DNA from 2 places in the Zhaonella formicivorans genome. Region 1 is predicted to be linked to the other one. Evidence: a T-box and tRNA genes for the amino acid it is inferred to sense, from the RefSeq annotation. Region 1 holds a T-box; the other holds one or more tRNA genes.
What was found. A T-box is a leader RNA that pairs with one kind of tRNA and senses whether it is charged. The one in region 1 lies ahead of pheS (phenylalanine--tRNA ligase subunit alpha), so its partner is inferred to be a tRNA-Phe.

Region 1 (3,408 bases):
CCTCCAGCCGATGCCTTAACCAAGCAGGAGAAGGGCCGATCTTAATATCCTTTACAACTCTCGCAATGTAGCGTCCACACAGATCCGGGGCCTTAATTTCCACTGCAGCCATTTGCTCAGTTTCAGAGCTTACCCCTTCTTCATTAATCTGCGGGAGCTTTAGTTCTGCACCGGTGATAGCACTCACTTCACGGGCTATGTTAATCACACTCAAGCAATCAGCCCGGTTGGGCGTCAGATCCAATTCTAAAACTTCGTCATCCAAACCCAGAATTTGCTGCACGGGCATACCTGGCTCCGCCTCTGGCGGCAGGCTCATAATGCCATGTTTTTCATCCTCAGGGAGTCCTGACGGATCAAGCTGCAATTCCTGGGCTGAACAAAGCATGCCAAAAGATTCAACGCCCCGGAATACTGCTTTTTCAATTTGAACACCATTGGGCAAAGTTGCCCCCACTAGTGCTACCGGCACTTTCATACCGGCTTTTACGTTTTTGGCACCTGTAACGATAGCCAGAGGCCCACCGGAAGCGCTTATTTTAACAGAGCATATCACCAGCCTATCAGCCTGGGGATGAGGCCTAACATCTATGATTTCCCCTGCCACAACATTGGTAATGCCTTCTCCCAATTGCTTTACACCGTCCACAGGTATACCGGCCATTGTTAATTTGTGGGCCAGTTCTTTGGAAGACAACTCCACTGCCACATAATCTTTAAGCCATTTCATAGATACTTGCATACCGTTTACCTCCCATTATTTAAAACTGCTCGATAAACCGGAGGTCGTTATCAAACAGCAGTCTCAAGTCATCAATCCCATATTTCAGCATAGCTATTCTTTCAACCCCCATACCGAAAGCAAAGCCGCTAACTTGCTCCGGGTCATAACCCGACATTTCCAATACTTTAGGGTGAACCATTCCGCTCCCTAAAATCTCAAGCCATCCTGTATTCTTACATACCTTGCACCCTTGGCCACCGCAATTAAAACATGATATATCCACTTCCGCACTGGGCTCGGTAAAAGGGAAATAACTAGGTCTCAGCCGGATCTGTCTGTCCTCGCCAAACATCTGCCTGGCAAAGGCAAGCAGTGTACCTTTTAAATCGGCAAATGTTACCCTTTTGTCGACCAGCAGACCTTCGACCTGATGAAACATGGGGGAATGAGTAGCATCATCATCCCGCCGGTACACTTTTCCGGGTGCAATAATTTTCACTGGCAGTTCCGGAGTCATCCCCTGCATTACACGTACCTGGACCGGCGAGGTATGGGTTCTTAAAAGCATTTCTTCAGTAATGTAAAAGGAATCCTGCATATCCCTGGCCGGGTGATCTTTTGGCAAATTTAAGGCTTCAAAATTATAGTAATCCAGCTCAACTTCAGGGCCCTCAGCCACTGTAAAGCCCATGCCCGTAAAAATTGATTTGATTTCATCCAAAACCAGAGTCAATGGATGCTTATGTCCCAGCGGAAAAAATCGCCCAGGCAGGGTTACATCTATAGTCTCAGCGGCTAATTTTTGCCTTAGGGCTTCTCTTCCGAGACTCTCACTTTTGGCTGTCATCAGCTTTTCCAATTCATCTTTGATCTGGTTCGCCAACTGCCCTATTAATGGCCGTTCTTCGGGAGATAATGCTCCCATCCCGCGCAGCACCTGTGTTAAGATGCCTTTTTTCCCCAAATATTTAATGCGCAAATCATTTAAAACTTCCAGGCTTTGAGCATGCTCCAATTCTTCCCGGCCGTTTTTTCTGATTTCTTCCAGTTTTGACCGCATCAATATCCTCCTTCGAAACTTAGATATAAAATAAAAAAGCCCTCATCCTAAGGGACGAAAGCTATCTTCCGCGGTACCACCCAAATTAATCACTAAGATTCTCTCTGCGGTTAATCAACCATTTCCGTTAACGGTGGAAAACCGTCTTACCTACTTTCCCGGGAGCATCCTAGGCTTCCGGCTTTCAGTTTGCTGTTCCCGGGCGAACTTCATAGGTCAAACCTTAATGGTACTCTCAGTCCATGGTACCATCTCCCTGGCAAGGTTTAAGTCTACTACTCTCCCGTTCATCACATTTTGCGTTAACCTTCTTTTTACTGTACCAACAGCCTGCGGTACATAATATAAGCTGCAATGGAACCGGTTTTTTCAAAAATCCTCCAAAAAATTTCGGCGGGTATCAACAAAAGCACCACAACCTTTCCTGCTGTTTTTTGGGGGAACTTTACTCAAGCAGATTATATCATACTTGATCTTTATTTGGCAAGGAAGGGTAAATTGGCATGCTTTGTTGGCGCACCGCTTCGTAAATCAAAATGCCTGCAGCCACACTGGCATTTAATGATTCCACCGGACCAAGCAGCGGAATTTTTACTACTAGGTCAGCATTTTGTAAAAACTCGGCGGACGGTCCTTTGTTTTCGTTGCCGATGATGAGCACCACCGGTCCCTGCAAATCGGCGTCGAAGTAGCTGGTCTGACCGCTCAGATCAGCCACAACCAGCTTGTAATGTTTCTCTTTAAGGGCATCAATTAAATAAAAGTTATCTTGAATTGCTGCCGTAGGCAAATAAAAAATGCCACCCATGGTTGCCCTTATTACCTTGGGGTTGTACAAATCAACGCAACCTCTGGTTGAAAACAGTCCTCCGGCACCGGCTGCCGCAGCCGTACGGATAATAGTCCCTAAATTGCCAGGATCCTGAATGCCGTCGGCTACGACCAGCAATTGATGCGAGGATAAGAGTAGTTGCTCCGGCGTAAAATTTTTTTTGTGAGCAACCAGCAAGACCCCTTGCGGGCTCTCCGTAAGCGCCAATTCGGCAAAAATTTGGGCCGGTACCTCGCATATTGGTGTCTTTTCACTGAAAGAAGCAACAACCTCCTCAACTTGAGCGCTCGCTTTAAAATCCGTGGAAACCAACACCACCTCTAATTGAAAGTCGGCCTTTGCTGCTTCTTCCAGGCTCCTGAAACCTTCCAACAGAAATAAACCCTTTTCCTCCCGGCCCTTTCGATGTCTTAAAAGTTTAACCAGTTTTACGTACTGGTTTTGTCTTGAAGTAATTCTTTTAACCACCAACTACTTTTCCTCCAGATGCTTCAGTCCCTTACGTGTCCCAATGACCACCGCAACATCACCCGGTTCAAAAACTGAATCAGCCCCAGGGCCCGGTATTAGACACCCTCCCGGCTTTTTAATGGCAATAACTGATATACCGTATTTTGCCCTCAAATTCAGATTTCCTAAGGACTTACCATGCATCCTCTCCGGAACTACAATCTCCTCAATGCTATAATCAGGCGTCAACTCCATGTAATCCAAAACATTGGAAGTTGTTAAAGCATGAGCCAGGCGATTTCCCATATCCCGCTCCGGATATACTACTTTGTCTACACCGAT
Region 2 (3,408 bases), 1.4 Mb from region 1:
CTGTTTACCTCCCTAAATAAAATTAATCCCTGGTGAATAACAAAAGTCCGATCAACTCACTTCCTGAAAGTGCAAAAATATAGCCCTATCATAGGGATAGGGCTCCACACAATTTACTTAACGCAGACCTGATTGCCAACTGTGCAGGATGTTTTGCATGCTGACTGGCAGGATACCTGGCAGGCACCGCAGCCACCTGTCAGCTTTGTCTGCTGTAATGCAGGAGAGGCAATAGTTTTAATATGTACCCGCTTCTGTGTCATGAGATTTCCTCCTTTTGCAAAAATAACAAAATTATTATATCACAGCATTCGCTTCCAGTCATTAGTCGCCAGTAGCGTCCTTTCGGCCGGTCCCCAGTCCTCATTCGCCAGCTAGCTGCGCCGCCGTTAGTCATTAGCTTTCAGCCGTCAGCCATCAGCTCTCAACTCTCAGCAGTTAGCCCTTGGCTTTTTCTGTAAAAGCCATACATGCAACTAGGGACTAACGACTAATGACTCAGGACTCGGCTGTTAGCCGATTCTTGGGACTAGGGACTAATGAATGACCCTAAAGTAATACTACATTTCAGTTATACCACTACCATATAGCCTACAGTGGGCACCGTCCTGATATAACCTGGTTCGTCTTCGGCAAGGTTTAACTTCTGCCTAATCCTCCCTATGCAAACCCGCAGGTAGTGGGTGTCGTTAGCATACTCGGCACCCCAGACTGCGGTTAAAAGCTCGCTGTGGGACAATACAGTGCCTGCATTCGCCATCAACCGGGCCAATAATTTAAACTCCGTGGGAGTCAAGCGTACTTCCTGTTCTTTAACTATAACCCTGTGCCCGGAAAAATCCATTACCACATCCCCGACTTGCAAAACCGGTTTACTGGACATCTCTTCTCTAAAGATAGAACGTCTAAGTACCGCAGCAATCCTGGCCAACAGCTCTTGGGTGTTAAATGGCTTAATTATATAATCATCAGCCCCAAGCCCAAGACCCTTGACAATGTTTTCCGACTCGTTTTTAGCAGTAACAATAATTATAGGCACTTGGGATGATTGCCTGATGGTTTCACAGAGCGTAAAGCCGTCAGTATCCTCCAGCACAACATCCAGTAAAATCACATCAAAATTTTCCCGTGCCAACAAGGTTAAAGCACTCTGCCCGTCTCCAGCCGTCCTGACTTCGTAACCGTTTGAACCTAAACAGGCTTCAAATAAAAGCCGGGTAGGCCGGTCATCTTCCACGACTAAAACCTTGTATGACATGATTATTCCCCCTAAGGCCAGGCTAAAATAAAATAACGGCTTGCCGCATTAGTAAAAATAACTTCTCTAATTATTCTATTATAAGAGTACTACATTTAGGAATATTTCCCTGCAAAATTCTTTGATATTATTTAAAAATCCGTCGACGCTCCGGGGCTTGACTACAGGAGCGCTGGTTGACGCCGAGAGTTAAAAAAACGTCCACAATGGACGTTTCAGCTTGTAGACAGGGCCAGCATGTATTATTTCGAGCAGCGGTCAGGGGACACACCTCTTATGCATGTTGTTCTCTTTAGCTGAGGAATGTCCCCAATTAATAAGCTCCTACGCCGTTGACCTTCAGCTCCGCTGCCGACGGCTGTGGAAACCAGTACCGCTCCATAATACATGCTGGCTGTTAATAGTTTGTCGACGGTCTAAAAAGTCCACAATGGACGTTTTTTCTGGAGCGGAAAACGGGATTCGAACCCGCAACCCCCGGCTTGGGAAGCCGATGCTCTACCGTTGAGCTACTTCCGCATCTATGTTCTGTTTAGTGCTAGGGATTTTCTGCTTACACGCAATATTATTATAAATCCGCAATGAAAATTAGTCAAATGGTAGATTAGAACCTAACGCCGGTGGATTTAGTTGAAAAGATGGTGCCTCAGGGCGGAATCGAACCGCCGACACGAGGATTTTCAGTCCTCTGCTCTACCAACTGAGCTACCGAGGCAGGATTAGCCATCGGCTGTCAGCTATCAGCCTTCAGCTTTGTTGAGCTTAGTACTCTTTAAAAGCATGTTTGACATTCTTTTGGATGCATACGAAACATCACTTAGAAAAATTAAAGCCTGATAAGCAGGCTTTTTAAAAGCTATTGGCTGACAGCAGCATGTGGTGACCCGTAGGGGATTCGAACCCCTGTTACCGCCGTGAAAGGGCGGTGTCTTAGACCACTTGACCAACGGGCCATAAAAATGGTGAGCCATCCGCGACTCGAACGCGGGACACCCTGATTAAAAGTCAGGTGCTCTACCGACTGAGCTAATGGCTCATGGGTCTCACAGGTTCATATGATACTATAGTTCCAAACTTATGTCAACCACCTTTTTTAAAATTTTTGGCCAAAAACGTTCACTTTTCCTTAGAATAACTCCCCAGATACCACGCTCCCGCTTGCAGCATACCACTTACCTTATTTACCGGATCGGGGTGAGATAGAAGTCCGGTTTTATCATCCCTAAAATTCGCCTGTATTTCAAATATCTCATCGGTGGCTTTAAAGAAAACCTCCACCACTTCAGGATCGAAATGGCTTCCGGAAGACTGGCGAATTATACGCAAAGCCTCTTCATTGCTGTAAAGCGGCTTATATACTCTTTTATTGGTAAGGGCGTCAAATACATCTGCCAGGGCAACAATTCTGCCAACCAATGGTATCTTTTGCCCCGCCAGTCCAAAAGGGTATCCGCTGCCATCAAATTTTTCGTGGTGGGAAATAGCAATCTGCTCAGCCACCTGGAGCAGCCGGTTATTGGAACCCCCTAATATTTTAGCCCCGATCACTGTATGCCTGCGCATTATTTCCCATTCAGCTGCGCTTAATTTGCCTGCCTTTAACAGCACGTGGTCAGGTATGCCGATTTTACCCACATCATGTAACGGGCTGGCCCGAAAGATCATTTCCGTGAGCTCAGGAGATACTCCCAATTTTGCGGCTATAACCGCAGAGTAATGGCTGATCCTTTTAATATGCCCAGCCGTATCCTCATCCCTGTATTCCGCAGCAACAGATAAACGGTACAAGGTATCGAGATAGGCTTGTGTCAAACTAAGGTTGGCCTCTTGCAGTTTATTTAAAGCGCTTTCTAGTTGTGCTGTTTTTTCTTTAACCGCATCTTCCAGGTTTTGATAATAATCCTTTAAGCGGGCATATTCATAATAAGCTTTTACTTTTAATAGTGACTTTACCCTGGCCACCAATTCTCCTCTGTCTACGGGTTTAATCAGAAAATCATCGGCCCCCGCTTCCAGTCCTTCTATACGGGATTGTTTATCACCGTAAGCTGTAACCATAACTATTGGAATGAGTCTAGTATCTTCGCTTTGTTTTAATTCCCGGCAAATTTCTAAACCGCTCATACCCTCCAAAATCAAATCTAAGACGA

Region 2: it encodes a tRNA-Phe, which carries the amino acid that the T-box ahead of pheS (phenylalanine--tRNA ligase subunit alpha) is inferred to sense. The anticodon was not compared.

What each region holds. Positions count from the first base shown of each region.
Region 1 is NZ_CP085524.1:592,724-596,131, reverse strand. Features, by position in the region: gene pheT (phenylalanine--tRNA ligase subunit beta) at 1-742, opposite strand, end outside; gene pheS (phenylalanine--tRNA ligase subunit alpha) at 762-1,784, opposite strand; T-box leader at 1,832-2,084, opposite strand; gene EYS13_RS02880 (TrmH family RNA methyltransferase) at 2,248-3,084, opposite strand; gene EYS13_RS02875 (potassium channel family protein) at 3,088-3,408, opposite strand, start outside.
Region 2 is NZ_CP085524.1:2,476,098-2,479,505, forward strand. Features, by position in the region: gene scfA (six-cysteine ranthipeptide SCIFF) at 114-263, opposite strand; gene EYS13_RS12090 (response regulator transcription factor) at 572-1,258, opposite strand; tRNA gene EYS13_RS12095 (tRNA-Gly) at 1,703-1,777, opposite strand; tRNA gene EYS13_RS12100 (tRNA-Phe) at 1,898-1,973, opposite strand; tRNA gene EYS13_RS12105 (tRNA-Glu) at 2,136-2,211, opposite strand; tRNA gene EYS13_RS12110 (tRNA-Lys) at 2,219-2,294, opposite strand; gene EYS13_RS12115 (response regulator) at 2,375-3,408, opposite strand, start outside.